DNA from 3 places in the Nitratireductor thuwali genome. Region 3 is predicted to be linked to each of the others. Evidence: predicted binding sites of a transcription regulator. Region 3 holds the regulator's gene; each other region holds the start of a gene.
What was found. The regulator HrcA, encoded in region 3, represses chaperone genes, less so after heat shock. The targets are predictions, from matches to a motif close to GTTAGCACTCNCNNNNNGNGAGTGCTAAC.
Positions count from the first base shown of each region.

Region 1: a site for HrcA is predicted at 7,180-7,208, ahead of NTH_RS00840 (co-chaperone GroES). Genes of this name have one in related genera too.
Region 2: a site for HrcA is predicted at 5,341-5,369, ahead of groES (co-chaperone GroES). Genes of this name have one in related genera too.

Region 1 covers NZ_CP030941.1:178,285-187,953, reverse strand. Annotated here, with positions in the region: gene NTH_RS00880 (thiamine phosphate synthase) at 1-406, opposite strand, end outside; gene NTH_RS00875 (thiazole synthase) at 403-1,176, opposite strand; gene thiS (sulfur carrier protein ThiS) at 1,180-1,377, opposite strand; gene thiO (glycine oxidase ThiO) at 1,361-2,359, opposite strand; gene thiC (phosphomethylpyrimidine synthase ThiC) at 2,363-4,213, opposite strand; TPP riboswitch at 4,332-4,450, opposite strand; gene NTH_RS00855 (hypothetical protein) at 4,603-4,749, opposite strand; gene NTH_RS00850 (hypothetical protein) at 4,796-4,993, opposite strand; gene groL (chaperonin GroEL) at 5,119-6,753, opposite strand; gene NTH_RS00840 (co-chaperone GroES) at 6,803-7,117, opposite strand; gene NTH_RS00835 (LysR family transcriptional regulator) at 7,367-8,275, shown strand; gene NTH_RS00830 (tripartite tricarboxylate transporter substrate binding protein) at 8,449-9,444, shown strand; gene NTH_RS00825 (tripartite tricarboxylate transporter TctB family protein) at 9,514-9,669, shown strand, end outside.
Region 2 covers NZ_CP030941.1:1,699,279-1,708,947, forward strand. Annotated here, with positions in the region: gene ftsE (cell division ATP-binding protein FtsE) at 1-321, opposite strand, end outside; gene NTH_RS08135 (hypothetical protein) at 494-1,159, shown strand; gene hpt (hypoxanthine phosphoribosyltransferase) at 1,167-1,709, shown strand; gene NTH_RS08145 (response regulator) at 1,768-2,133, shown strand; gene NTH_RS08150 (phytanoyl-CoA dioxygenase) at 2,308-3,093, shown strand; gene groL (chaperonin GroEL) at 3,218-4,846, opposite strand; gene groES (co-chaperone GroES) at 4,892-5,206, opposite strand; gene NTH_RS08165 (TIGR02302 family protein) at 5,399-7,939, opposite strand; gene NTH_RS08170 (MarR family winged helix-turn-helix transcriptional regulator) at 8,125-8,601, opposite strand; gene ectA (diaminobutyrate acetyltransferase) at 8,791-9,336, shown strand; gene ectB (diaminobutyrate--2-oxoglutarate transaminase) at 9,391-9,669, shown strand, end outside.
Region 3 covers NZ_CP030941.1:2,422,687-2,432,355, forward strand. Annotated here, with positions in the region: gene NTH_RS11805 (cytochrome P450) at 1-431, shown strand, start outside; gene NTH_RS11810 (cyclase family protein) at 421-1,248, opposite strand; gene NTH_RS11815 (YraN family protein) at 1,329-1,706, opposite strand; gene rsmI (16S rRNA (cytidine(1402)-2'-O)-methyltransferase) at 1,696-2,607, opposite strand; gene NTH_RS11825 (penicillin-binding protein activator) at 2,721-3,923, shown strand; gene hemW (radical SAM family heme chaperone HemW) at 4,030-5,193, opposite strand; gene rdgB (RdgB/HAM1 family non-canonical purine NTP pyrophosphatase) at 5,190-5,837, opposite strand; gene NTH_RS11840 (VOC family protein) at 5,834-6,247, opposite strand; gene rph (ribonuclease PH) at 6,259-6,975, opposite strand; gene hrcA (heat-inducible transcriptional repressor HrcA) at 7,198-8,268, shown strand; gene NTH_RS11855 (putative quinol monooxygenase) at 8,295-8,591, shown strand; gene grpE (nucleotide exchange factor GrpE) at 8,703-9,350, shown strand; gene NTH_RS11865 (trimeric intracellular cation channel family protein) at 9,559-9,669, shown strand, end outside.

The DNA.
Region 1 (9,669 bases), 2.2 Mb from region 3:
CTTGCGGCGCCCATTTCATCTTTTTCAGGATGGTCGGGTAGATGGGACCGAGCGCGATGTAATCAGGCTCGGCGGCCAGCGCGGTCTCGAGCTCGGCATGGTCATGGGTGCTCAGCCCCAGCTTCACCCCGGCCCTGCCTATCGCCGTCCGGTCGGCTTCCGCGAGGTCTTCCTGGCCCAGATGCACGAAGTCGCAGGCTTCTTCGATGGCGATGCGCCAGTAGTCGTTGACGACGAGCTGGCAATGGTGGGCCGAACAGATGTCGCGGGCGCGGCGGATTTCGCGGCGCAGCGCGTCCCCGGGGGCGTCCTTGACGCGCAGCTGCACGAATTTGACGCCGAGCGGCACGAGACGCTCGATCCAGGCCGCGCTGTCCACGATCAGGTAGAACGGGTCGAGCTTCATGTCAGCACCGCCTTGCCGAAAATAGGCGTGGAGGGAACCGCCATGTCGCGCGGCTCCAGCAGGCCGGCCTCGTGCGCGGCGTGGCCGGCATCCACGGCATCCGCGAAGGCCGAGGCCATGCGGACGGGGTCGCCGGCCTTGGCAACCGCCGTGTTGAGCAGAACGGCATCGTAGCCGAGTTCCATGACGATTGCCGCATGGGAGGGACGGCCGAGCCCCGCATCGACGATGAGCGGCGTGTCCGGAAAATAGCCGCGCAGGGAGCGCAGCGCGTCGGGATTCGAGGGCCCGCGCGCCGAGCCTATGGGCGCGCACCAGGGCATCAGCACCCGGCAGCCGGCCTCCAGCAGGCGCTCGGCGACGATGAGATCGTCGGTCGTATAGGGAAAGACCTCGAAGCCCTCGTCGGACAGGATGCGCGCGGCCTCGACCAGCCCGAAGACGTCCGGTTGCAGTGTGTCGGGATTGCCGATCACTTCGAGCTTGATCCAGTTCGTTGCGAACAGCTCGCGCGCCATCCGCGCTGTGGTGACGGCTTCCTTGACCGAGTGGCATCCGGCGGTGTTGGGCAGCACGTCGACGTTCAGCGAGCGGATCAGCGACCAGAACCCGCCGCCGCTTCCCGCGCCCGCCGTCTCGCGGCGCAGGGAAACGGTGACGATTTCCGTCCGGCTCGCCCGGATGGCTTCCGCCATGATCGCGGGCGAGGGATATTGGGCGGTGCCGAGCAGCAGCCGCGAGGACAGCGTCTTTCCGTAGAGCTCCAGCATCGTTCAGCCTCCCTGCATGGGAGAAAGAATTTCGATGCGGTCGCCTTCGTCGAGGCGGCACTCGGAGCGCAGGTCCCGAGGCACGATTTCGCCGTTGCGGGCGGTGGCGAGCCAGTCGCCCCGGTAGTCGAGTTCCACGAGCAAGCCCGCCAGCGTGGCCGCCGAGACTTCTTTCTTTTCGCCGTTAATCGTGAGCTGCATGGAGAAATTCCTCCTTCCCGGCAGGATCGTGCGCCATCCTCATCATTGTCGCCGCCGCGCGTCTGGCCATCGCCGGGGCCAGAAGGAAGCCGTGACGGTAAAGCCCGTTGATGCGGATGGTCCGTCCATCCATTTGAACGCGCGGCAGATTGTCGGCGTAGGCGGGGCGTACGCCGCTTGCCGTTTCCACCACTTCGGCCTCGCCGAAGGCGGGGTGCAGCCCGCAGGCGGCGGCGAGCAGCTCCATCATGGAGCGGGCGGTCACTGGTCCCGAGGCATCGCTTTCCAGCATGGTGGCGCCGACCATGAAGCGGTGGCCGGCGCGCGGCACGACATAGACGGGGAAGCGGGGATGGAGCAGCCTTACGGGACGCGACAGCGCGATTTCAGGCGCGTGCAGGATCAGCATCTCGCCGCGCACGCCGCGCAGGCCTGCCTGCGGCGAGGCCATGCCCGTGCAGTCGGCCACGAAATCAGCGTCTTCCGCAGGATCAGGCCCGGCATCGAAGCGGAACGCAACGCCCGTTGCGGCAAGCTTCCGGTGAAGCGCCTCCAGCGCCCGGCGCGGATCGAGATGGGCTTCGCGGGCGAAGAACAGGCCACGGCGGAAGCGTCCGGCAAGGTCCGGTTCAAGCTCGCCCACCTGGTCGCCATCCAGCCATGAACAGCCGCTGGTGCGCTGGGCGAAGCGGGACAACTCGCCCGCATCGCGCGGCTGGGCCAGCACCAGCGTTCCCTTGCGTTCGACATGGCCGGGCAGGGCTTCGTCCCACCAATCGGCGGCCGAAGCGCCGAGCGCGATCACATCCTCTTCCGCGCTCTCCCGCTCGCACCATGGCGCCAGCATGCCGCCGGCCTGCCACGAGGCGCTGCCGGCAAGGCCGGGCCGCGTCTCCGTCACGACCACGTCCATGGTGCGAGCGGCAAGCTCATGGGCGAGCGTGAGGCCGGCAACGCCGGCCCCCTTGACCAGCACTTTCATGGCTCAAGCGCCGCCTTCGCCGGCTGCTTCCACCTCATCGGCGGGCATGTAAAGGTCGCCGCCCTGGCGGTAACGCTCCGCCATCTTCTCCATGCCCTCCTGCTTCCCCTTTTGCTGGGCCGCATCGCGGATCTCATGGGAAATCCGCATGGAGCAGAATTTGGGGCCACACATGGAGCAGAAATGCGCCACCTTGTGCGCCTCCTTCGGCAGGGTCTCGTCGTGGAAGTCGCGTGCGGTCTCCGGGTCGAGCGACAGGTTGAACTGATCCTCCCAGCGGAACTCGAAGCGCGCCCGCGAGAGGGCGTCGTCCCTGATCTTCGCCGCCGGATGCCCCTTGGCAAGGTCGGAGGCGTGGGCGGCGATCTTGTAGGTGATGACGCCGGTCTTCACGTCGTCACGGTCGGGCAGGCCCAGATGCTCCTTGGGCGTGACGTAGCAGAGCATGGCCGTGCCGAACCAGCCGATCATCGCCGCACCGATGGCCGAAGTGATGTGGTCGTAGCCGGGCGCGATGTCAGTGGTGAGCGGGCCGAGCGTATAGAATGGAGCCTCGCCGCAAATCTCGAGCTGCTTGTCCATGTTCTCCTTGATCTTGTGCATGGGAACATGGCCCGGCCCCTCGATCATCACCTGGCAGTCCTTCGCCCAGGCGATCTTGGTCAGCTCTCCCAGCGTTTCGAGCTCAGCGAACTGGGCGGCGTCGTTGGCGTCGGCAATCGAGCCCGGCCGCAGCCCGTCGCCCAGCGAGAAGGAAACGTCATAGGCGCGGCAGATGTCGCAGATCTCCTCGAAATGCTCGTAGAGGAAGCTTTCCTTGTGGTGGGCGAGGCACCATTTGGCCATGATGGAGCCGCCGCGCGAGACGATGCCGGTCACGCGGTCGACGGTGAGCGGGATATAGTGCAGGCGCACGCCGGCATGGATGGTGAAGTAGTCGACGCCCTGTTCGGCCTGCTCGATCAGCGTATCGCGGTAGATTTCCCAGGTGAGCGCCTCGGGCGTGCCGTTCACCTTTTCCAGCGCCTGGTAGATGGGGACGGTACCGATCGGAACGGGCGAATTGCGGATGATCCATTCGCGGATATTGTGGATGTTGCGGCCGGTGGAAAGGTCCATCACCGTGTCGGCGCCCCAGCGCGTCGCCCAGACCATCTTCTCCACCTCTTCGGCCATCGAGGAGGTGACGGCGGAATTGCCGATATTGGCGTTGATCTTGGTCAGGAAATTGCGGCCGATGATCATCGGCTCCGTTTCCGGGTGGTTGATGTTTGCCGGGATGATGGCGCGGCCGCGCGCGATCTCGTCGCGCACGAATTCCGGCGTGACGAAATCGGGCACCGCCGCGCCGAAGCTCTCGCCGTCGCGCGCGAGGGCGTGTTTCGCCTGGGCCCGGCCAAGGTTTTCGCGGATGGCGACGAATTCCATCTCCGGCGTGACGATGCCGGCGCGGGCATAGGCGATCTGTGTCACCGCCTTGCCGTCCTTGGCCCTCAGCGGCCTGCGCAGGGCGGGAAATTCCGGTGTCAGCCGGTCGCCGGTGACGAAGCCGTTGTCGGCGGGAGCCACCGCGCGGCCGTCATAGGTTTCCACGTCGCCGCGCGCCTTGATCCAGGCTTCGCGGGTGCGTGGCAGGCCCTTGTCGATCTCGATCGAGACGTCCGGATCGGTGTAGGGACCGGAGGAATCGTAGACGGTGACGGGCGGTTCGCCGGCGCTGGGATGCACGGCGATCTCGCGCAGCGGCACGCGCAGCCCATCGTGAAGCGCGCCGGGCTTATAGACTTTCCTTGAAGCGGGCAGGGGGCCGGTGGTGACTTCGACCGCGGCCTTTTCTCGTGTCCGAACATCCATGACGAGGCTCCTTTGCGTTGTTGCAATGGAGACCCAGTTCGTCGCCGGAAGGATGAGAATGGGACCTTGTTACCGTCTGCGTTCCGGAAAACCTTGTCATTTCCGTCGAAGCGATGCCGCAAGGACCTTCGCACCATCCCTACGCCAGTATGAACTGGATCAGGTTCAACGGGTCACTGCGCTGCATTCGCGCCAGCAGTATCTCAGCCCCTTGTCGGGACCCCCCTGGTGAAATGTGAGGATGGGCCCCGGCGCACGTCCGTGTCAAGGCCGGATAAGAATTGCCGCGGGCAAAACGTGTCCGCGGCAATGTCCGCCCCTATGGTCGTGGCGGCAGTTTCGACGCCGGTTTGGTCATGCCGGCGGCGAGGAAGGCGTGGAGCACGTTCTCAGGTCTTCTTGGCTTTCCCGAAGGAGACGTTGCTGCTGCTAGCCTGCTTGACCTGCGAACCGGCCAATGCCGCCACCTTTGGCGCGGCCTTGTCCTGCTTCGGTTTTCTGATCTCGCGGCTGCTGCGTTTTTGTCCTTTGGCCATTTTCTATTTCCTTTGAGAGGGGCAGCCCCAGGGGCTGGCGGCGACCTTATATTTCTTCGAGATTGTCTTCTGTGGTCATGCGTTCGTAACGTTCGGTTTCGTTGCGAATGCGGTATTGGGGCGAGTTTTCGCGCGCCGGCGGCAGGGTCGCCGTGATGCGATAGGTCTCGGCCGCGGCAGGCAAGGCGCCAAAGCCTCCGTTCATACGGACGAGCTGGCCGACGGCAAAACGATGGGTCATCATGATTGTCACCTTATCCTCCGCCGCAGGGCGGTTTGCGGGGCACCTGGCCCCAGCGGCCGCTGATTGTCCCGCGGCGGTCAAATTTGTCCGAGTCCCGCCGTTTCCGGCGGGACTTGCGACCGTTTTCAGTAGCCCATGCCGCCCATACCGCCGGCGCCCGAGACCGCGGGCGCGTCCTTCTGCGGCATATCGGCGACCATCGCCTCCGTGGTGACCAGCAGCGCGGCGATGGAGCCCGCATCCTGCAGGGCCGTGCGGACGACCTTTGCCGGATCGACGATGCCTGCCTTGATCATGTCGACGTAAAGTTCCGTCTGCGCGTTGAAGCCCATATTGGGATCCTTCGCTTCCAGGAGCTTGCCGACGACGATGGAGCCTTCGACGCCGGCATTGGCGGATATCTGCCGGATCGGCGCTTCGAGCGCCCGCAGGACGATCGAGATGCCGGCGGTCATGTCGGCGTTCGCCCCCGCAAGGCCCGCCAGAGCTGCCTTGGCGCGCAACAGCGCAACGCCGCCGCCAGGCACGATGCCTTCCTCGACCGCCGCGCGGGTGGCGTTCAGCGCGTCGTCGATGCGGTCCTTCTTTTCCTTGACCTCGGTCTCGGTCGCGCCGCCGACGCGGATGACGGCAACGCCGCCGGCCAGCTTGGCAAGCCGCTCCTGCAGCTTTTCCTTGTCGTAGTCCGAGGTGGTTTCCTCGATCTGACCCTTGATCTGCTGGATACGTGCCGAGATGTCGGCCTTTCCGCCGGCGCCATCCACGATCGTCGTCGTGTCCTTCTCGATCAGAACGCGCTTGGCCCGGCCCAGCATGTCGAGCGTGACGTTCTCGAGCTTGATGCCGAGATCCTCGGAAACCATCTGGCCGGCCGTCAGCACGGCGATGTCCTCGAGCATGGCCTTGCGGCGGTCGCCGAAGCCAGGCGCCTTGACGGCGGCGACCTTCAGCCCCCCGCGCAGCTTGTTGACGACGAGCGTTGCGAGCGCTTCGCCTTCGACGTCTTCGGAGATGATCAGCAGCGGCTTGCCCGTCTGGACGACGGCTTCGAGGATCGGCAGCATCGCCTGCAGATTGCCGAGCTTCTTCTCGTGAATGAGGATGTAGACGTCCTCGAGCTCGGCGCGCATCTTCTCCGCATTGGTGACGAAATAGGGCGACAGGTAGCCGCGGTCGAACTGCATGCCTTCGACGACTTCCAGCTCGGTCTCGGCGGTCTTGGCCTCTTCGACCGTGATCACGCCCTCATTGCCGACCTTTTCCATCGCCTTGGCGATCATCTCGCCTACCGTGGCATCGCCATTGGCGGCGATGGTGCCGACCTGCGCGATCTCGCCGGAGGATTTGACTTTGCTGGCGCGGGCCTCGATGTCCTTGACCACGGCTGCGACCGCAAGATCGATGCCGCGCTTCAGGTCCATCGGGTTCATGCCGGCGGCCACCAGCCTGGTGCCTTCGCGAAAGATGGAGGCGGCGAGCACAGTCGCAGTGGTGGTGCCGTCGCCGGCGAGGTCGTTGGTCTTGGAGGCCACTTCGCGCACCATCTGGGCGCCCATGTTCTCGAACTTGTCGTCAAGCTCGATCTCCTTGGCGACGGTGACGCCGTCCTTGGTGATGCGCGGCGCGCCATAGGCCTTGTTGATCAAGACATTGCGGCCCTTGGGGCCGAGCGTCACCTTGACTGCGTTGTTGAGGAGCTCGACGCCGCGCAGCATGCGGTCGCGCGCGTCGGCACCGAATTTGATTTCCTTGGAAGACATAAGATTTCGATCCGTTCGTTCTTGAAACTGAGTGTAGGAAATCGCCCGGTCAGGCGGCCTTTTCGGCTGCAGCCGTGGGCTCGACGATGCCCATGATGTCGGATTCCTTCATGATCAGCAGGTCGTCGCCGCCGATCTTGATCTCGGTGCCGGACCATTTGCCGAAGAGAACCGCATCGCCCGCCTTCACATCGAGCGGGACGAGCTTGCCGCCTTCGTCGCGGAGCCCCGGGCCGACGGCGACCACTTTGCCTTCCTGTGGCTTTTCCCTTGCATTGTCGGGAATGATGATCCCGCCTTTGGATTTGTCATTGCCTTCGGCGCGCCGAAGGACGACGCGGTCGTGGAGGGGCCGGAATTTCATGGAGTGTTCTTTCTGCGGCCGCGTATGGGAGCATGTAGGGGCCACGTCTGTCATATAGAGGATTTGGCAGTCGAATGATAGGAGTGCCAGAAATAAATCGGCCGGGCCGGCTGCCATCTTCAGCTTGTGCCGCGGCGCCTTGTGCCCTCAATATGCGCCGCGCTGGCCGGTGGCGCTTCTGCCCGTGCCGAGGGGCAGCCTGGCGACGCTGCACATCGGGCAACTCCTGCCAGGAAAAGAGGTCGGGACATGCTGACGCTACGCCAGATTGAAGTCGTCCGTGCGGTCATGGTTGCCGGCAGCATCGCCGGGGCGGCGCGGCTGCTCAACGTCGCCCAGCCCGGCGTCAGCCGGTCGATGAAGCACCTTGAAGATCTGCTCGGGATCAAGCTCTTCATCCGAAAGGGCGGCCGCTATGTGCCGTCGCCGGAAGCGGTCCACGTCTTCGAGCAGTTGCAGGAGGTGCACAAGAAGATCGAGGACCTGCAATTCACCATCAGGCAGCTCGAGCGCGGGCGCGGGGTGGAACTTTCCTTCGGCTCCGTGCCGAGCATTGCCAATGTGATGGTCCCGCGGGCGATCGCCGCCATCAAGCGGCGCTATCCGGACATCCGCATCGACATCGACATTCTCAAGATCGAGGACGCCATCGACTACCTGATGCTGGGACGAGGCGAGTTCGTCGCGATGAGCTACCGCTTCGATCATCCCTCCATTCTGTTCGAACCGCTGGCCAGGGGCCACCTGGTGGTCATCGTCGCGCCGAACCATCCCCTTGCCGCGCGGGAGGTGGTCACACCGGCCGAGATCGCCAGTTGTCCGCTGATCGGAATCGATCCCAACGATCCGTATGGCGGGATCATGGCGAGTATCTTTGCGCGCGAGGATCTCGACTACGACATCGCCATTCGCGCCCGGTTCGGCACCACGGTGCTTGCCCTGATCAAGGAGGATCTGGGGGTGGCCGTCGTCGACACGTTCACGGTCGCCGACATCGCCCGGTCCGACATCGCGGTCGTGCCAATCGCCGGGCCGACAGAATTCCAGACCTACATTGCCCGACGCAGCGACGTGGCGTTGTCCAGCTTCGCCGAAACCCTGATCGACAAGTTGCGCCATATCATGGAAGAGACCACCGCGCGGGGCGCCAAACTATAGCGTCAGGTTATGGCTCGTCGAATAATTGGTAATTGCGTTATCTTCGCAACGCCGTCATCCTGCCCTGGCTGGGCTTGGAGGGGCCGCATCTGCACCTTGATGGATGCCTGACAAGGTCCCCTCCGTATTATATGCCGGTGGGTGCGGCAGATGGTGCCGCCAAGGGAGGAAACATGATTCGCAAGATGATCCGGGCAACATCTGCCCTATTGATGATGACTGCCATCTCGGCCGCGCAGGAATTTCCGGAGCGCGAGCTTCTGGGCGTGGTGATGTGGGGCGCGGGCGGCGCTACCGACACGGTCGCGCGCGCGGTCAACCCCGCGGCAGAGCAGGCGCTCGGCACGTCGATCGTCGTGCTCAACAAATCCGGCGGCGCCGGCGCGATCTCGACGGCCTATGTGAACGCGGCGCCCGCCGACGGCTATACGTTCCTCTACGGCGCCGAGAACCCGCAGCTCCATCCGGTGCTGGGTGTGTCGAGCCTCGACTATTCGAGCTTCTATCCGGTCAACATCCTGGGCCGCGGCGTTGCCGTCATCGTGGTGCCGGAGGAATCCAAGTACCAGACGATGGAAGAGCTGCTGGCCGACATCAAGGCCAATCCGGGCCAGGTGAAGATGGGCTCTACAGGCCCCGGGGGCCTGCCGAGCACGATCAGCGCGCTGATCAAGAACGCGGTCGAATTCGAGGTGACCGCTATCCCGTTCGACGGCGAAGGCCCGGGACTGACGGCCATGCTCGGCGGGGAAGTGGACTTCATGCCTTCGGGCATCTCGGCCGCTGCCGAAAACATCAAAGCCGGCAAGATGCGGGCGCTGGCGGTGGTGGATACGGCGCCCGTCGACACCTTGCCCGACGTGCCGGCGATCACGGATGCCGTGCCGGACATGGCGAAGTTCCTGCCCTGGGGCCCGTTCTACGGCGTCTTCGTGAGGAAGGACACGCCCGACGACGTGAAGGCCAAGCTGGAAGAGGCCTTCAAGACCGCCGCAACCAGCGAGGAATTCACCACGCTGATGGCCAATCGCGGCAACATCGTCATGAACATCTCCGGCGCGGAAGCCGAGGCGTTCCTGAAGAAATGGCAACAGGTGACCGTCTGGGCGCTGCAGGACACGGGCGCCGCCAAGGTCAATCCCGAGACGCTCGGCATTCCGCGGCCGTGATCCGATCCCGCTGCCGGTCCGCGGGAAGCCCCCGGACCGGCAGCCTCGGATGCTCCGGAGGAAGAATCCATGCCACCCAAACCTGACCTCAGGCCCGGAGAAGCAATCTTCGCGCTGCTCGTTACGATCTTCGGCCTTGCCGCTTTCTGGCAGGCCTACGGGATTTCGGGGTTCAGCGGCCTGGCCACGCCGGGCGTCTTTCCCCTGCTTGCAGCCGGCACGATG
Region 2 (9,669 bases), 720 kb from region 3:
GCGAACGCGCAGCGGCAGTGCCACGTTCTCATAGGTCGTCAGATGGTCGAGCAGCCGGAAATCCTGGAAAACGACTCCGATGCGGCGGCGCAGCAGGGGCAGTTCCTGCCGGGTGATGCGGGCGCGGTCCTTGCCGAACATCGTTATCAGCCCGCGCGTCGGCTTCAGCGACATGAAAAGAAGCCGCAGCAGTGTCGTCTTGCCGGTACCCGACGGCCCGCTCAGAAACTGGAACGACCGCTCAGGCAGATGGAAGGTGATGTCGCGGAGCACCTCCGGACCCATCCCATATCTGAGGCCTACATTCTCGAAACGAATCACGGACTGCCGCCTGTTGCTGTATGGATGGTCGCCGGTCGCGCTGGACCAGCCTCCGCCGAACCTCCGCCCGCATGGTTAATGTCAGGTTAATTCCGGCCGGGCACTGGCGAAGCATTAACCAGTCTGCTTTACCGTGTAACAGACGCTGGCGAAAGGACGGTTCGAATCCGAAATGGCGGAAAAGCGGAGCGGCATGCCCCTTTCGGGAGAGATTGTGGCGGCGGACACGTCCGTTCCGGCCGGCGAGCCGCAATCGCCCGACCGCGACATCCACGATGCCGAGTTCGAAACGCTGCCCACGGACAGCGCCCAGCCGGCGCGCGCGCGGTCGGGCGCGCACCTTCCCGATCCAGGTCTTGCGCGGACCAGCCAGGCTGATACGCGCGGCCTTGAAAGTCTTTTGCCTGCAGGCAGGAAGCCTTCGAGCGCTGCGGCGCGCCGTACCCCCGGCGGGCCGGCCTTCTGGGCCATGGGCCTGTGCATCGTGGCCGGAAGCTTCTGGATAGCAGGTGGGCACGCCCTGTTTCGCGAGGCCTTGGCGCCCGTCCTGGCGGGCGCCACTCCTGGCCTCAAGGCGGCGACTCTGGAAAGCCGCATAGAAATGTCGGAGGCCAATGCCCTGCTGCTGATTGACGGACGGGCGATCAATGAGGGTGACGAGACCCGCGCGCTGCCCGACCTCCTGATCAGCGTCGTCGACCGCGACGGATACACAACGCACTACAAGCTGGGGACAAACGGCCATAGGCTGGAGCCGGGCCACAGCTATCCCTTTTCCAGCCGCCTGGTGGTCACTAAGGATGGCGTGAAGTCGGTTTCCGTCTCGTTTCAGGAGTAGTCGCAGCATGGTCATGGTACGCGGAAAGGAAATCGAGATTCTCTACGCGGCCTCGACGATTGCGCGCCGTAATCTCGAACTGGCCAAGGAGATCGCCGAGAAGGACTACAACGATCTTCTGGTCATCTCGGTCCTGAAGGGCTCGTTCATCTTCGCGGCCGACCTCATTCGGGCCATGCACGACGCGGGCATTTCACCCGAGGTCGAGTTCATCATGATCTCGAGCTACGGCGCCGGCACGGTGAGCGGGGAGATCAAGGTGCTGCGCGATATCGACAATGACGTTCGAGGTCGCGACATCCTGCTGATCGACGACATACTGGAATCGGGCAAGACGTTGAAATTCACCCGCGAGCTGATGCTATCGCGCGGCGCCCGCTCGGTCTCCATCGCCGTTCTCTTGGACAAGCATTCGCGCCGCCAGGCCGATCTCCACGCAGATTTCGTGGGCTTCGAATGCCCCGACTATTTCGTCGTCGGCTACGGAATGGATGTGGGCCACGCATTCCGCGAACTGCCTTTTGTCGGCGTCGTCAAGGACGATGCCTGAACCAATCCGGCGCTCGCGCGTTCAGCGATCCGTAACCTCTGTTTGCGATGATCGGACCATGGCTAAGCTTCTCATCGTCGAAGACGACGTTTCCGTACGCTCCTTCACCGCCCGCGCCCTGGCGGCCGCCGGCCACATGGTCGAGACAGCCGAGGATGGCATGGAGGGCCTGGACAAGATCAAGCAGGAGGCCGGCGCGTTCGACCTCGTCCTGTCCGATATCAGGATGCCGGCCATGGACGGTATCGAGATGGCGCGCGAAGCCGCGTCCGCCTTCCCGGGCCTGCGCCTGCTGCTGATGACCGGCTACGCCGAACAGCGCGAACGCGCGGCCGAACTTGAAGGCACGGTCCGGGGCGTCGTCAACAAGCCCTTCACGCTGGCCGAAATCCGCGACCGCGTGGGCGAGGCGCTGGCGGCGTAAAACGCTCGCCCTTCAGGCATCTTGTCTTCCGCGCCCAACCCGGTATAAAGTTCGGCCATGACGTTCATGTCCACATTCTTCCCCCTGTTCTGATCGGCCCACGTCATTCCGGCGCATGCGCGCCGATCAGATCAATACGGCTCCGCCGAGCGGTGGCCGGACGGAGAATGTGCAATGCCCAAAACAGAGCATGTAGGCCTGACGCCCCGTCAGGTCCGTAATTTCATCGACGACGGCTTCGTCAAAATCGAGAACGCCTTCAGCGCCGCACTTGCCAAACAATGCAGGGACGAGCTGTGGGCAGATATTGGCCTTTCGCCGGACGAACCTGGGAACTGGATCAAGCCGGTCGTCCGGGTAGGCTTTAAGGCTTCGGCGCCTTTCATCGAGGCCGCCAACACCCCGTGCCTGCACAAGGCCTACGACCAACTCGCCGGTGAGGGCCGCTGGCTCGCGCCCAAAGGCCTCGGAACCTTTCCGATCCGCTTTCCCTCGGCGGAATCCCCTGCCGACGACGGCTGGCACGTGGATATGAGCTTCGGCGACGGCAGTGCCGATTTCATGGAATGGCGCATCAATGTGAAGAGCAGCGGACGCGCATTGTTAATGCTCTTCCTGTTCTCCGATGTCGACCTGAATGACGCGCCCACGAAGATCCGGAAGGGGTCGCATGCCGTCATCGCCCGCGAGTTGCTGCCGTATGGCGAGGCAGGCGCGACGCTCAGGCAGCTCTCCGCCGACGGCTATAGCTCGACGGAAGATTGCCCGATCGAACTGGCCGTCGGCCCGGCTGGCACCGTCTATCTGTGCCATCCGTTCCTTGTCCATGCCGCGCAGCAGCACCGAGGGAAGCAGCCGCGATTCATGGCGCAGCCGCCGCTGATGCCGTGGGGCGAGTTCGATCCGGCCCTGCCGCCATCGCCGGTTCAGATCGCCATCCGCCAGGCGTGCGGATTGTAGCGCCGCCCCGGCATGACATCTCGAGCCGACACGGAGGCCGGGTAATCTCCGTCAGCCTCACGGCCAAACAAAATCGGCGGAGCGGGTATCCCCGCTCCGCCGCTTCCTGTTCAGGCTGCCAGGCCTAGAAGTCCATGCCGGCGCCCGCTGGCACCTGCGGAGCCGCTTCCTTCTTCGGCCGGTCGGCGACCATGGCCTCGGTGGTGATCAGCAGGCCGGCGACAGACGCTGCGTCCTGCAGCGCGGTCCGGACCACCTTCACCGGATCGATGACGCCCATGGCGTAAAGATCGCCATACTCGCCGGTCTGCGCATTCCAGCCATAGCCGAAATCATCCTTCTCGCGCAGCTTGCCGACGATGATCGAGCCTTCCGCGCCCGCATTCTCTGCGATCTGGCGAACCGGCGCCTCAATGGCCCTGCGTACGATGTTGATGCCGACTTTCTGGTCGTTGTTGTCGAAGTCAACATTGTCGAGCGCCTTTGCCGCGCGCAGCAGCGCCACGCCGCCGCCCGGCAGGATGCCTTCCTCGACCGCCGCCCGCGTGGCATGCATGGCATCGTCAACGCGGTCCTTGCGCTCCTTCACCTCGACTTCCGTCGATCCGCCGACGCGGATGACGGCAACGCCGCCGGCGAGCTTGGCAAGGCGCTCCTGCAGCTTCTCGCGATCATAGTCGGAGGTGGTCTCCTCGATCTGCGCCTTGATCTGGGCGATACGCGCCTCGATCTCCGCTTTGGAGCCCGCACCGTCGACAATGGTCGTGTTGTCCTTGTCGATCTCCACCTTCTTCGCGCGGCCCAGCATATCGAGCGTCACGTTCTCGAGCTTGATGCCGAGATCCTCCGAGATGGCCGTACCGCCCGTCAGGATGGCGATGTCCTGCAGCATGGCCTTGCGGCGGTCGCCGAAGCCCGGCGCCTTCACCGCAGCCACCTTCAGGCCGCCGCGCAGCTTGTTGACGACGAGTGTGGCCAGCGCCTCGCCCTCGACGTCCTCTGCGATGATCAGCAGCGGCTTGCCCGACTGCACCACCGCCTCCAGCACCGGCAGCATGGCCTGCAGGTTGGACAGCTTCTTCTCGTGGATGAGCACATAGGGCTCTTCCAGCTCTACCCGCATCTTATCCTGATTGGTGATGAAATAGGGGGAGAGGTAGCCGCGGTCGAACTGCATGCCTTCGACGACTTCCAGCTCGGTCTCGGCGGTCTTGGCCTCTTCGACCGTGATCACGCCTTCGTTGCCGACCTTTTCCATCGCTTCGGCAAGGAAACGGCCGATTTCCTTATCACCATTGGCCGAGATCGTGCCGACCTGCGCGATTTCACCGTTCTGGGTGATCTTCCGGGCATTTTTCTTGAGCTCCTGGACGACCGCGTCTACTGCCCTGTCGATGCCGCGCTTCAGGTCCATCGGGTTCATGCCGGCGGCAACGGCCTTGGCCCCTTCCTGAACGATCGACTGGGCCAGAACGGTAGCCGTCGTGGTGCCGTCGCCGGCGATGTCGCTGGTCTTCGAGGCCACTTCGCGCACCATCTGGGCGCCCATGTTCTCGAACTTGTCCTCGAGCTCGATTTCCTTGGCGACGGTGACGCCGTCCTTGGTGATGCGCGGCGCGCCGAACGATTTGTCGAGAACGACGTTGCGGCCCTTGGGGCCGAGCGTCACCTTCACGGCATTGGCAAGGATATCGACGCCGCGCAGCATGCGCTCACGCGCGTCGGTATGGAATTTCACGTCTTTTGCAGCCATTTCAACACTCCTTTCCAGGCAGCATCATTGATCCTCAAGGCCCCCTCAGGCGGCCTTCCTGACCGCGTTTTCGGCATCGAGGATGCCAAGGACATCGCTCTCCTTCATGATCAGGAGATCCTCGCCCTCAAGCCGGATTTCGGTGCCGGACCACTTGCCGAACAGGATGCGGTCGCCGACCTTGACTTCCAGCGGCACCAGTTCGCCGTTTTCGCCGCGCGCACCGGAGCCGACGGCGAGAACCTCGCCTTCCTGCGGCTTTTCCTTGGCGGTATCAGGAATGATGACCCCTCCGGCGGTCTTCTCTTCGGCTTCGATCCGGCGAACGAGAAGACGGTCATGCAAGGGACGGAACTTCATGTTTTCCTCCTGGGACAAACAACGAAAGAAGCACCTCCCGCGCTGAAGCAAGCGCGGTACGCGGCCCGTCATGGCACCGCGCGGCAAAGATTTGGGAGCGGATTTTCCGACGTTCAAGAGGCCGAAGAAGAAAAATTGGCACTCCCCTCTTGAGAGTGCCAAAAAAATTACTAAGCGCGCGCGGACAAGGCGCTATCGCATGTCCAGCAGCCGTTCCAGATATTGCTTTTCCAACTCCGGGCTCAGCGCGTCGCCGAGGCGCCGGCGGATCGCCTCGAGGATTTCCCGCGCGCGCTGGGTATCGATCTCGTCGGGCACCTCGACCGAATCTCCGAAATCAGGCCCCGTGGTCGACTGGGGCCGGCCGAGCGGGTCGCGGCCGTTACTGCCCTGACGCATCCCCTGCTGGCCTTCGCCCTGCTGGCCCTGCATGGCCTGCTGCATCTGGTTCATCATATCCTGGGCGCCGCGGCGCAAGGCTTCCAGCGCCCGCCCTTGCTCGCCCACCGCCCGTTCGCCACGGCCCTCGCCGAGCGCGCCTTCGGCTTCGCCCATGGCTTCGCCCGCCTCGCCGAAGCCCTCGCCTGGCTCGATGCCAAGCCCTTCAAGCCCGTCAAGCAGGCTTTGCAGGTCCCCCTGCAGCGCACCCTGCTGTCCTTGCAGGCCGCGCAGCGCCTCGGCCAGATCCTCGGGCGTCATCGGCTGGCCCTGCCCTTGCCCCTGCTGGCCCTGGCCTTGCCCAGGCATCTGGCCCCGCCCCTGCTGCTGGCCCTCGCCCTGCTGCCCTTGCTCGCCCTGTTGCCCCTGCTGGCCGCGCTGTTGCTGGTCCATGCGGAAGGTCTCGTTCATCAGTTCCTGCTGCCGGCGCATCAGTTCGCCGAGCTGGTCCATCTGCTGGCGCATCTCCGACTGCTGCCCGCCCTGCCCCTGCTGCGGACGGCCAGCCTGAAGATTGTTCATCATGTTCTCGAGCTGCGAAAGAAGATCCTGCGCCTGATCGCGCGCGCCTGACCTTGCCAGATCCTCGATCTGGTCGAGCATGCGCTGGAGATCGCTCTCGCGCATCGTCTGACCGTTCTCGCCCTGCGCAAAATCCTGATTCTGCATCGCGCGCTCGGCAAACTCACGCAGGAATTCCTGCATGGCCTGGCGCAGTTCATCTACAAGGCCGGCGATCTCCTCGTCGCTGGCACCTTCCTCCAGCGCTTGCCGGAGCGCTTCCTGCGCCTGCCGCAGCCGGCGCTCGGCTGCCGTCAGGTCGCCATCCTCGATGATCAGCGCGATCTCCCACAGGTCGCCCACGACCTGCCGCAGGGCGTCGTCGCTGCCTGCCTGCGCGAGCTTAGAGCGTACGGTGGAGATGAGCAGGAAGTGGGAAGGCTCCTCGAAGGTCTCCTCGGGCCACAAAAGGAGAGCATCCATGAGCGCTCCCACCCTGTCCTGCTGATTGCCATCGAGCGCCAGCAGGCGCCGCTGTTCGATCAGCGCCTTGGCCAAGGGATTGGTGAACGGCCGCTGCGGCAGTACAAACGTCTCTTCTTCGCTGCGTCCGGTCTGCCCCGCCGCATCGGCGACGGTCAGGTGCAACCGCGTCGCCGCGCCTGCCCATGGATGCTCGGTCAGATCAGCAGAACTCTTGGCGGCGCCGTTTTCCGCATTGCTGCGGGGCAGCCTCAAGGCCACTTCCGGCGCGTCGAAAAGCGGACGGGCATCCGGCCGTTCTTCCGCCAGCGAAAAATGCGCCTGCGCTTCCACCGCGCCGTAGTCGTCCTCGATTTCATAATTCAGCTCCAGCGCGCCATTCACAGCGCGCTTGGGCTCCTGGGAGAAACGGATCTGCGGCGCCTCATCGGGAATGATGGTGAACTGCCACTGCCGCAGGGCCGGCCCCCCGCCGGTGAGCGTGACTATTCCGTCGCTGGCCAGCAGCGTCGAAAAACGCCGCATCGCGCCGTCGCCTTCCCCAGCCTCCGGCTCAATGTCGCGCACCGCCTCCCGGCCGTCGTCGATCGACAGGGTCTCTTCGCCCGAGCCGCCGCTGACTCGCACGGCAATTGCGCTGTTCTGCGGAACGGAGAAGGCCTGCTGCTCCAGATTAGCTTCCGCCGTCAGGAAAATCGGCGCGCGACCCGTATAAGGCGGCGGCGTGACCCAGGCGTCGATGCGCGCAGGCGTCGCCTCGGCCGTTGGGCGCGGCTGAAACGCGTCGCCGATGCGGCCGCCATAGGGCCCGAGCGAATAGGCGAAAGCGGTGACGAAAAGCAGCGCTGCCACCGCCCGCAACCCCCAGGGATCGCGCTCGGGCACCGACGTCCGCGGCAGATCGCCGTGAACGCGCGACAGCCGCCCCGCCATCCGCTTCTGGTGTTCCCGCCAAAGCGCCGCGGCAAACGGACCGCCATCTCCGGCGGCCAGCCGGTCGGTCTGCGTGGCGACCGGAGCATGTTCGAGCCGGTTGATCTGCTCGATGCGGCGGTCGACTTCCAGCGCGACCGGGAAACGCAGGCCGCGCAGCCCGATCAGGGATGCGAGCATGCCGAGGCCTAGCGCACAGAGAACTGCCCAGCGCATCCAGCCCGGCATGATCTGGAACAGGCCGAACCAGGACAGGCTGAAAAACAGGCTGGCCACAAGGATGAGCGGAAGGACGACCGGCCATGCCCGCTCCACGACCATTGCCGTTCTGACGCCGGCGCGCGTCCGCGCCAGCCGCCCTAGCAGACTGGCTGCCATGCCGCCCGATTCCTGTCCGGGCGGCCCTTGCTTCGTGGTTTGCGGTTCGCTCATCGTCCTTCCAGACTGCGTCGCTCGGCGCGCCACGCCCTATTAGGATAGCATTAAACACGGCAAAGGCGAGGCAAGGAGCCGAATTTGGCGGCCGACCCGCCCTTCGCATCCGTCTGGCCGTCGTGCGACGCCTATTTCCGGTCCACCGCCCCGACATCGAGAAGCGGAGATGCATCGATCGCCCTGGCGTTGAGCATGAAGCCAACCTTTTCCAGCGCGGCGACGATCATCGCCTGCTCCCAATCGGGCAGCTTCTCGAACTGGTTGGAGAACGTTCGCTGCAAAGGGTCGGGGGCGGCCTTGAGCAGCTCCTGACCGGCCTCCGTCGCCGAAACCCACACGATGCGCCGGTCGCGCTCGCCGCGGGTACGCTGGACCAGGCCCCGCGCCACCAGCTTGTCCACAAGCGACGTCGCGGTCGCCTGGCCTACGCCGGCCTTGCCCGCGATGTCCTTCGGCGTCGCCCTGCCGGCCGCTGCCACGATCTCGAGCACGATGAGCTGCGGCGTGGTCAGCCCCGTTTCGCGGGCAAGCGTACGCGCGTTCAACTCGGTCGCGCGGAGGATCCTGCGTAGCGCGATAAGGCTGGTCTGGGTGCGGTTTTCCATAGGCGGGCCTTGAGCAACGATTACATCACCTTGGTAGCAGAAAAATTTTATTTTGATTAGCGAATGAAATCATTCGGCAATCTCGGCTCATCGGGGGCCGATTTAGCACAGTTCTGAACAAATCGATGCTGCTGCGGTTGAAATATGGTTCGGTAATCGTAATATCCAGCCTGACGAAAGAGGAGAGCCATGCCCAGCAGCGATCTGAAACTTGTTCGAAAACGATCCGATGAAATCATCTTCCGCACGCCTGAAAAAGAAGACGGTTCCTCGGTTTGGCGCCTGATACGTGCATGTGAACCGCTCGACGAAAATTCCCTCTACTGCAATCTGCTGCAATGCGACCATTTCGGCGACACCTGCGTGGTGGCCGAGCGGCGCTCCGATGGAGAGATCGTCGGATGGATCTCGGCTTACCTCCTGCCCGACGACAGCAGCACCCTGTTTGTCTGGCAAGTCGCGGTGGATGAATCCGCCCAGGGTCAGGGCGTCGCCAAGCGCATGCTCAAATCCCTGCTCGAACGCGACGTCTGCGGCGAGGTCGAGACGGTCAAGACCACGATCACCTCCGACAATGACGCGAGCTGGGCGCTGTTCCGCTCTTTCGCCCGCAGCCAGGGCGCGCGTTTGACAGACGAAGCCTATTTCCGCAAGGACGCCCATTTCGACGGCGCGCACGCCACCGAGCACATGGTGACGATATCGCTGCCCGAAGCCGCCCGCAGCGCCGCCTGATCGGCAGCCGGCTCAACGCGCGTCCAGCGAACTGAAAAACCCGAAGGATAAGACATGACGACCGTAAAAACGGACGATAAGACTATTTTCGAGCGCCGCGAATCCGCGGCGCGCAGTTATTGCCGCAGCTTTCCCATCGTGTTCGAAAGCGCCAGCGGCGCCATGATGAAGGGCGCGGACGGCCGCGAATATATCGATTTCCTCGCCGGATGCTCTTCGCTGAACTACGGCCATAACGACCCCGATATGAAGAAGGCGCTGGTCGACTACATCACCAGTGACGGCGTAACCCACGGCCTGGACATGCACACCAGCGCCAAGGCGGCCTTTCTG
Region 3 (9,669 bases):
CCGCCTTCGAGGAGGCGATGCGGCTTTATCCGCCGGCCCCTTCGATCAATCGCGAGGCGATAGAAGATGACCGCTTCGCCGATCTCGACATTCCCAAGGGCACTCAGGTGCTGGTCATGCCCTGGACGGTCCATCGCCATCGCAAGCTGTGGGACGACCCGGAAGCCTATCGCCCCTCCCGCTTTCATCCCGAAAACCGCGAGGCGATCGACCGCTTCCAGTACCTGCCCTTCGGCGCCGGCCCGCGCATCTGCATCGGCGCGACCTTCGCCATGCAGGAGGCCGTCATCGCGCTCGCCGTCCTGATGTCGCGCTACCGCTTCGACGTCACGCCGGAGACGAAACCCTGGCCCGTGCAGAAGCTGACAACCCAACCCCAGGGTGGCCTGCCGATGAAGGTGTCGCGCCGCAGCCTTGACGCTAAACCATAGCGAATACGCGCGCTGGCCCGCCGGAACCACCCTTGACCTTGGGCGCGCCGACCACCAGCGTCGCGCCCGCCGCCGGCAGCGCTTCCAGATTGGCGATGCATTCAAGGCCCCACCGGCCCGACGGCAGCCACTCGTAATGCACGGCGAAATCGGGCGAGGGGCCATGGTCCAGCGAAAGTGTGTCGACGGCGATGCCCTTGGTGCTCGTCTCTTCCATCAGCATCTGCGCCGCCTCGATGTGGAAGCCGGGGAAATGCATGGTCTTCCCGTCCTCTCCCACATTGCGGAACTTGTCGGTCGTCACATGCTCGCCCCAGCCCGACAGCATGGCCACGCACGCCCCTTCCGGCATGTCGCCATTGGCCTCGATCCAGGCCCGGATGTCGTCGGGCGTCACCTGCGCGTCGGCATCGGTGGAAGCCTTCTCCCTGATGTCGATGACCGCCAGCGGGCAGACCAGGTCGCCGACCGGAATCTCGTCCACCGACGTCCCGTCTGCGGAAAAGTGCAGCGGTGCATCCATATGCGTGCCGGTATGCTCGTTAAGCCGCCACTCATTGATGTTGAACTTGTGCTCCGCATAGTTGAACAGCGGTTTGACGAAGAACTGCTGGTCGCCGAAATAGGTGGGAAAATCCTCGGTCAGCGTATGGGTCATGTCCTCCACCTTCGTCGGCATCGCCTTCTGCGCGAACAGGGCCTGCGGGGCAGAAATCGTCGCGGCCGCCGCCGCACCCGCGACCGCGCTGCGGCGGAAAAAGTCGCGGCGGTTCAACATGCGCGACTTAACGCTCTCGGTTACGCAATGATGGCACATCGTCTTGTTCCCTCTGGTGTTTATGGAGGAAAGCAAGAATGCGCCCGCCGCCGGCCGCCTGCAAGGGGGCGGTGGGCGGGTCAATTATCCGCGGCGTAAATGTTCTCCACATGCACCGGCCAGCGCCGGGGCAGGATCGCCACGAGATCGTAGCGGATCGACAGGCGCGCCCTGTCCGGCTGGCGCGCCAGCCACAGATCCGCCGCCGCGTCGATACGCCGTTGCGCGTAATGTCCGACGGCATCCATCGCCTGTTCGAGGCTCGGCCGCGCCTTCACCTCGACGATGGCGACGAGCGCGCCGCGCCGCGCGATCAGGTCGATTTCGCCAACCCTCGTGCGATAGCGGCGGGCGACGATGCGATAGCCCTTCAGCATCAATGCCAATGCGGCCAGCCACTCGCCGCGATGCCCCCGGCGGTAGGCCTTGAGGCGCTTGCGCCCGCCGTCAGCCGCCACGGCCTTCACCCTTGAGCGCAAGCAGGCGCTGGTAGAGGTTCGACTTCTTCTCCCCGGTCATGCGCGCGGCCTCGCCCGCCGCCTTCGCCGCCGGCATTTCGCGCGACAGCGAGATCAGGAGCCGGTCCACCGTCGCCGCGTCTGTCGGCTGCGCCTCGGCCGGCGGCCCGATGCAGACCACCACCTCGCCCTTCGGCGCGCCGGCTTCGGCATAATGCGCGGCGAGCGCGGCAAGCCCGTCCCGGCGCACTTCCTCGAAAGCCTTCGTCATTTCCCGCGCCACCGCCGCCGGCCGGTCGCCCAGCATCTTGGTCATCGCCGCAAGGCTGGATGCCAGCCGGCGCGGGGATTCGAAAAAGACCAGCGTCGCCGGCACGCCCGAAAGCTCCTGCAGCCGGCTTTCCCGCTGCCCGGCCTTGACCGGAAGAAACCCGCCGAACATGAACGCGTCGGTCGGCAGGCCCGATGCCGTCAGCGCGGCAAGCACGGCCGATGGTCCCGGAATGGGCATCACCTTCAGCCCCGCGTCCTGAACCCGCTCCACCAGCCTGAAGCCCGGATCGGAGATCAGCGGCGTTCCCGCGTCGCTGGCCAGCGCCACGCTCCCGCCTGCCTCGATGGCGGCAAGCAGCCGCGGCCCGGCTTCTGCGGCGTTGTGCTCGTGATAGGCCGCCGTCCGGCGGCTGATGCCATAGCGGTCCAGAAGCACGCGTGTGACCCGCGTGTCCTCGCAGGCCACGATATCGGCGCCCGCCAGCACCTGCAGCGCCCGCAGCGTGATATCCGAAAGATTGCCGATCGGGGTGGCGACCAGATAGAGCGCCGGCTCCAGCGGCGGCGCGGCGACCTCCACGCCGGCGACCACATAATGCCGTCGATCTGCCGCTTTCCTCTCGCTCACGCCCGCCAATCTTCCACCGCAAAATTCATGGATTCACACCGCCTTCTTTGACACGCGTTCACCGGGGTTGCAAATTCACCGGCTATAGCGGCGGACGGGGCTTGGCGAGGAACATGACACAGACGAACACCATTCGCGCCGCCCTCGGGCGGGCCTTTGGCATTTTCACGCTGGTCGCCGGCCTTGCCGCCTGCACCCAGCAGCAGGTGGGCCGCGGGCTGCCCACCGTGGCGCCTCTTCCCGACGCGCCCGCCGTCGCCCAGCCGAGCGGCGAGGTCTTCGGCAATGGCGATATCCGCGTGGCCTTGCTTCTGCCCCTGAGTGCGGGCGAGAGAGGCGGGGCCGTTGCCGCCGAAATCCGCAACGCCGCCCTCCTGGCGCTGGAGGATCACGGTTCCTCCTCGATCCAGCTTGTCGTCAAGGATACCGCCGGCACGCCCGAAGGCGCCACCCTGGCGGCGTCCAGCGCGGCGGGGGAGGGCGCGGCCCTCGTCCTCGGCCCGCTCTTTGCCGCCAATGTGCGCGCTGCCGCCGAAGTGCTGCGCCCGCGCGGCACGACCATGATCGCCTTCTCCTCGGACAGCAGCGTCGCCGCTCCCGGCGTCTTCCTGAATTCCCATCAGCCCGAGGGCCTCGTCGACCGCGTCATTTCCTTTGCCGCCTCGCAAGGAGTGTCGAGGGTCGTCGCGATCGTGCCCAACGATGCCGGTGGCGCACTGGCCGAAAGCCAGGCGCGCCAGACCTTGCAGCGCACCGGCGGCAGCCTTGCCGCTGTCGCCCGCTACGATCACGACACCGCCTCCGTGCTCACCGCCGCGCAGGAGGTCGCCCTTGCCGTCCAGGACGCCGACGCCGTCCTCCTGCCGGACGGCGGCAACGCGCCCGCGGCGATCGCCGCCTCGCTTTCGGAGATGGGGGTCGACCTGTCGGGCAAGCGGCTTCTGGGCACCGGCCAGTGGGCCAGCGCCGATCTGTCGAGCCCGGCGCTTCAAGGCGGCTGGTATGCGGATGTGGAGCACGAGCGCATGAACCGCTTCAAGGAGCGCTACCGGGCCCGGTACGGCGCCGAGCCCAGCCTGACCGCGGCGCTCGGCTACGACACCGTCACGCTCGCCGTCGCCCTCGGCCAGCGTGGCGGCGCCGGGACCTTCGCCCCGGCCAATCTCACCCGCGCCTCCGGCTATGCCGGCTATGGCGGCATCTTCCGCTTCCGCCCCGACGGCACGGCTGAAAGAGGCTACGCGGTATACGAGGTAAGGGAGGGCCAGCCCGTCCTTATCAGCCCCGCCCCCGCCAGCCTGGCGGGGGAGAGCTAGCATGGTCGGCCGGGATGGACAAACGGTCGGGCACTGCGCTTTTTCCAGAGATGATGACGGTGGCCGCGCTTGATTCAGCCTGAACTCATCAAGCGATAGGCGTCGCCTACCGCGCCAGATCCGCCACCACCGCGTCCAGCACGACCATTCCCGCCGGCGTCGCGCGCAGGCCGGAATTGCCGACGGGCTCGACCAGCCCTTCATCGCGCAGCGCGGAAATGCGCCGGGGCTCCAGCGGCCGCCCGGCGAGCTTTTCGAAACGGACGAGGTCGATGCCCTCCACCAGCCGCAGGCCCATCAGCAGGAATTCGTCGGCTTCCTCCACCCGCGACAAGGTCTCGCCGCCGGTCACGCCCTGGCCCTTGCGCTCCACGAGGTCGAGCCAGGTTTCCGGCACGCGTTCGGTGAAGGTCACGATCCGCTGTCCGTTTTCGATGAAGCGGCCATGCGCGCCGGGGCCGACGCCGACATATTCGCCATAGCGCCAGTAGATGAGGTTGTGCCTGCTTTCCGCGCCGGGTTTCGCATGGTTGGAGATCTCGTATGCCGGCAGTCCCTGCGCCGCCGTCACCGCCTGGGTCGCTTCGTAAAGCTGCGCCGCCTGCTCGACGTCCGGCACGCTCAGCTTGCCGGCCGCCCGCAGCGCGAAGAACGGCGTCCCCTGCTCGATGGTGAGCTGATAGAGCGACAGATGGTCGGCGGCGTACGAGATCGCCCGCTCTAGTTCTTGGCTCCAGTCCTCCACCGTCTGGCCGGGCCGCGCATAGATCAGGTCGAAGGAGAGTCGGGGAAAGTTGGCGCGCGCCAGCTCTATGGCGTGCAGCGCCTCGCTCACGTCGTGCAGCCGTCCCAGGAAGCGCAGATCCTTGTCGTTGAGCGCCTGAACACCCAGCGAGACCCGGTTGACGCCGGCCATGCGGTAGCCGCGAAATCGGTCAGCCTCCACCGAGGAGGGGTTGGCCTCGAGCGTGATTTCGACGTTCTGCGGCACCGTCCATTCCGCAGCGATGGCGTCCAGAATGCCGCCGACCGTTCCCGGATCCATCAGCGATGGCGTTCCGCCGCCCAGGAAGATGCTCGTCACCTCGCGCGGCCCGGTCCGCTGGCGCATCGTCGCCAGTTCGCGCGCAAAGGCCGCGCCGAAGCGCACTTGGTCCACCGGCTGATGGCGCACGTGGCTGTTGAAGTCGCAATAGGGGCACTTGGTCGCGCAGAACGGCCAGTGCACATAGATGCCGAAACCGGGGTCCCGGTCGAGAATTTCCGTCATGGCCTTGCCAGTCTTGCCTCGGCGAACAGCTTGAACGCGCGGGCGCGGTGGGAAAGGGCGGTTTCCTCGCCCGGCTTCCAGCCGTGCTTCTGGTCGGCGCTCATCTCGCCGAATGTGGTGGAATAACCCTCCGGCTGAAACACCGGATCGTAGCCGAAGCCCAGTTCGCCCCTCGGCGGCCAGACGAGATGGCCTTCCACCTCGCCGCGGTAATATTCGGTCTCGCCGTCGGGCAGGCAAAGGCAAAGCACCGCGACGAAACGCGCCCGGCGCTCCTGCGGGGTCTCCGCGCCTTTTTCCCGCAACAGCCTTTCCACCTTCTCCATGGCAACGCCGAAATCGCGGCTGCCGTCCGGCAGGGTCGCCCAGTCGGCGGTATAGACGCCCGGCGCGCCGTCGAGCGCATCGGCGCACATGCCCGAATCGTCGGCCAGCGCCGGCATGCCGGTCGCCTTGGCGGCCGCCAGCGCCTTGATATGGGCGTTCTCCTCGAACGACGTTCCCGTCTCCTCGGGCTCGGCCAGTCCCAGTTCGGCGGCCGAGCGCACCTCGAAGCCGAAGGGCTGCAGCAGCCCGGCAAACTCCTTCAGCTTGCCCTTGTTGTGGCTTGCAAGAACAAACTTCCGGTCCTTAATTTCTCTCACGAAAAACCCCAGATGCGTGGTTCGGCGAATTCCAGCGAATTGCCGAACGGGTCGCGAAAATAGATGGAGCGCCCGCCTGCCGGCCACTCGAAATCCGCCTCTATGCCGATCCCCGCCGCTTCGAGCCGGCCCCGCCATTGCTCGATTTCGGCGGCATCGGCCGCAAAGCACAAATGTCCTTCGCCGACCGCGCCATGCGGCGGCACCGGCAGCTTGGCCTCGGGCGGCGGCGGCACCTTGGTCGCCTCGGGATCGAACAGCAGCACCAAGGCCTCACCGCAACGGAAGAAGACATGCCTGCCCTCCACCCTGGCGATGCGCTCCAGCCCGAGCACCTGGCCATAGAAGCGCTCGGCCTCATTGAGGTCGCTCACATAAAGCGCGGCTTCGAGTATGGCTTTGGGCTTCATCGGCTCCTGTCCTACGAGACGGCCATCTTCTGCAGATCCACCAGTCGCTGCACGCCCTGCTTCGCCAGCGACAGCAGCGCGCTGAATTCTTCCTCCGAAAAGGGCGCGCCCTCGGCCGTGCCCTGGATTTCGACGATGCCGCCCATGCCAGTCATCACGAAATTGGCGTCGGTCTCGGCGGCCGAATCCTCGGCATAGTCGAGATCCAGTACCGGCGTACCATCACAAATACCGCAGGAAATGGCGGCAACATGGTCCTTCAGCACTTTTTCGATGGAAATCATCTGCCGGGCCTGCATCCAGCTCAGGCAGTCGTGCAGCGCGACGAACCCGCCGGTGATCGCCGCCGTGCGCGTGCCGCCATCGGCTTGGATCACGTCGCAATCGACGGTGATCTGCAGTTCGCCGAGCGCCTGCAGGTCCACGACCGAGCGCAGCGAGCGCCCGATCAGCCGCTGGATTTCCAGCGTGCGCCCGCCCTGCTTGCCGGACGCGGCCTCGCGCCGCATGCGGTCTCCGGTCGAGCGCGGCAGCATGCCGTATTCGGCCGTCACCCAGCCCTTGCCCGTATTGCGCAGCCAGCCCGGCACCTTCTCTTCCAGGCTGGCCGTGCACAGCACATGCGTGTCGCCGAATTTGACGAGGCAGGAGCCTTCGGCATGTTTGGATATGCCGCGCTCGAAGCTGACGGCGCGCATCTCGTCCGCCTGCCGTTTGGATGGTCGCATGGTTCGGGCATCTCCTGAGTGGATTGGTCGAGGGTTGATCGTGGCTGGGCTTGTAACTTTCCGTCTCCCCCGACGCAAAGGAAAACCGCGCCATCCCGCCTGTTTGAGGGCAATGGGCAGACAGGACGATCTGCAAGGGCCGTCGGGTTCACCCGATTGCCCTGAGCGCAGTTGTGATGTGAGCGGCAACGCTTATATTCGCAGGTCAGGAGTTCCTGACCCATGACCAAGCCCGTGACCGATCCGAACCTTCAGTCTCTCGACGCCCGTTCGCGCGACATCTTTCGGCTGATCGTCGAGACTTATCTGCATGATGGAGAGCCGCTCGGCTCGCGCAATCTGTCGCGCATGCTGCCGAAACAGCTCTCCCCCGCCACCATTCGCAACGTGATGAGCGATCTGGAGCATCTGGGGCTAATCTATGCGCCGCATGTTTCGGCGGGGCGGCTGCCCACCCAGCAGGGCCTGCGCTTCTTCGTCGACGCCTTCATGGAGATTGGCGACCTCTCCGAGGAGGAACGCCAGGTGATCGAGGCGCAGATAAAGGCGGCCGGCAAGAGCCAGTCGCTCGAACATATGCTGACCGAGGCGAGCCAGATGCTGTCGGGCCTGTCGCGCGGCGCCGGCCTCGTGTTGGCCACCAAGAGCGAGGCGGCGCTCAAGCATATCGAGTTCATCCAGCTCGAGCCGCGCAAGGCGCTGGCCGTTCTCGTCTCGCAGAATGGCGATGTGGAAAACCGGGTGCTGGACCTGCCGGCCGGCGTCACCGCCTCTCAGCTCGTCGAGGCGTCGAACTTCCTCAATGCCCATATCAGGGGCCGGACCCTTGCGGAGGCAAAGGCCGAGATGGCGCGGTTGAAGGAAGAAACGCGCGCCGCCCTTGATTCGCTGTCCCAATCCCTGGTCGAGCAGGGGCTGGCGGTCTGGGCCGGGGCAGGCAGCGACGCCCCCGCCAGGCTCATCGTGCGCGGCCGGGCGAACCTGCTTGAAAACGTCACCGCCCAGGCCGACATCGAGCTCCTTCGCCATCTGTTCCAGGATCTGGAGACCAAGGAGGCGCTCGTCCAGCTTCTGGAGCTCGCCGAGGATGGTCCCGGGGTGCGCATTTTCATCGGCTCTGAGAACAAGCTCTTCTCGCTGTCGGGCTCATCGCTCGTGGTGGCGCCCTACAGGGATCAGGATTCGCGCATCGTCGGCGCGCTCGGCATCATCGGCCCGACCCGGCTCAACTATGCCCGCATCGTGCCGATGGTGGATTATACGGCCCAGCTGGTCGGCCGCCTGTTGCGATAAACCGGCTGCGGCACGGAGAGGGAAACATGTTCGGTCTGATTGGAAAGATGCGGGCCCAGCCCGGGCAAAGGGATGCGCTCATCGCCATCCTGCTTGAATCCACGGGCGGCATGCCCGGCTGCCTCAGCTACGTCGTGGCGCGGGACGAAGGGGAGGAGGACGCCATCTGGATCACCGAGGTCTGGGACGGCGAGGACAGCCACAAGGCCTCCCTCTCCTTGCCGCAGGTGCAGGCGGCGATCGCCCGGGCGCGGCCGCTCATCGCCGGCTTCGATAGTCGGATCCGCACCGTGCCGGCGGGCGGCGCCGGCCTTGCCGGGTAAGGCCGCAGGTTTAGGGCCGGCGGGTGAGGCCATGCGCACGCACCCCTTGATTTTCCAGCCGCAAAGCTCGATATCCGGCCCGACTTTGGATTTGAAAAAGACGGACAGGCAATGAACACCCATCGCAAGGACGACGACGCGTTCAACAATACCGAGGCGGAGAACGAAGAGGTCCCGACCGAGAACGTGGAAGCCGAGGGCGAAGGCGTTTCGGAGGAAGATGTTCTTCTGCGTCTGGCCAGGGAGAACGAGGAACTGAAGGAGCAGGCGCTGCGGCTGGCCGCGGAGATGGATAATCTGCGCAAGCGTACGCAGCGCGACGTCGCCGATGCGCGTGCCTACGGCGTCGCCAATTTCGCCCGCGACATGCTGCAGGTCTCCGACAACCTTCAGCGTGCCCTGGAGGCGGTGCCGGCCGAATCGCGGGAGAATGCGGATTCCGGACTCAAGGCGCTGGTCGAAGGCGTCGAGATGACCGAACGCGCCATGCTATCGACGCTGGAGCGCCACGGCGTCAAGCGCATCGATCCCAAGGGCGAGAAGTTCGACCCGAATTTCCACCAGGCCATGTTCGAGGTTCCCAATCCGGACGTGCCGGTCAACACCGTCGTTCAGGTCGTGCAGACGGGCTACGTCATCGGCGAGCGCGTCCTGCGCCCGGCCATGGTCGGCGTGGCCAAGGGCGGCCCCAGGGAAGGCGCCGCGTCGAAGGACGCGCAGGCGGCTGAAACGGACGAGCGGTCGGGCGGATCGGGCTGAAAATGTTATGGGCGGCGGTAGGGCTTGCATGGGCGTGTCCCGCCTCGCCTTTCCTTTCCCGCCCGATAGGCTGTCGCGCGAGGGCGATTCCAGGAAGGTGGAGCCGGTTCTCCGTCCGCAATTGCGGAAGACCCAATAGTTGGATCAGCCCGGCGTTCTGTGAGACGCTGAACTGACCTGGCGGCCGAGTAGCCGCGCGGAGCCGCCGATGAACCCCTTGCTGATTCTCGACTATGCGGGCGTGGCCGTCTTTGCGGCCACCGGCGCGCTGGCGGCCTCGCGCAAGCAGCTGGACATCATCGGTTTTCTGTTCTTCGCC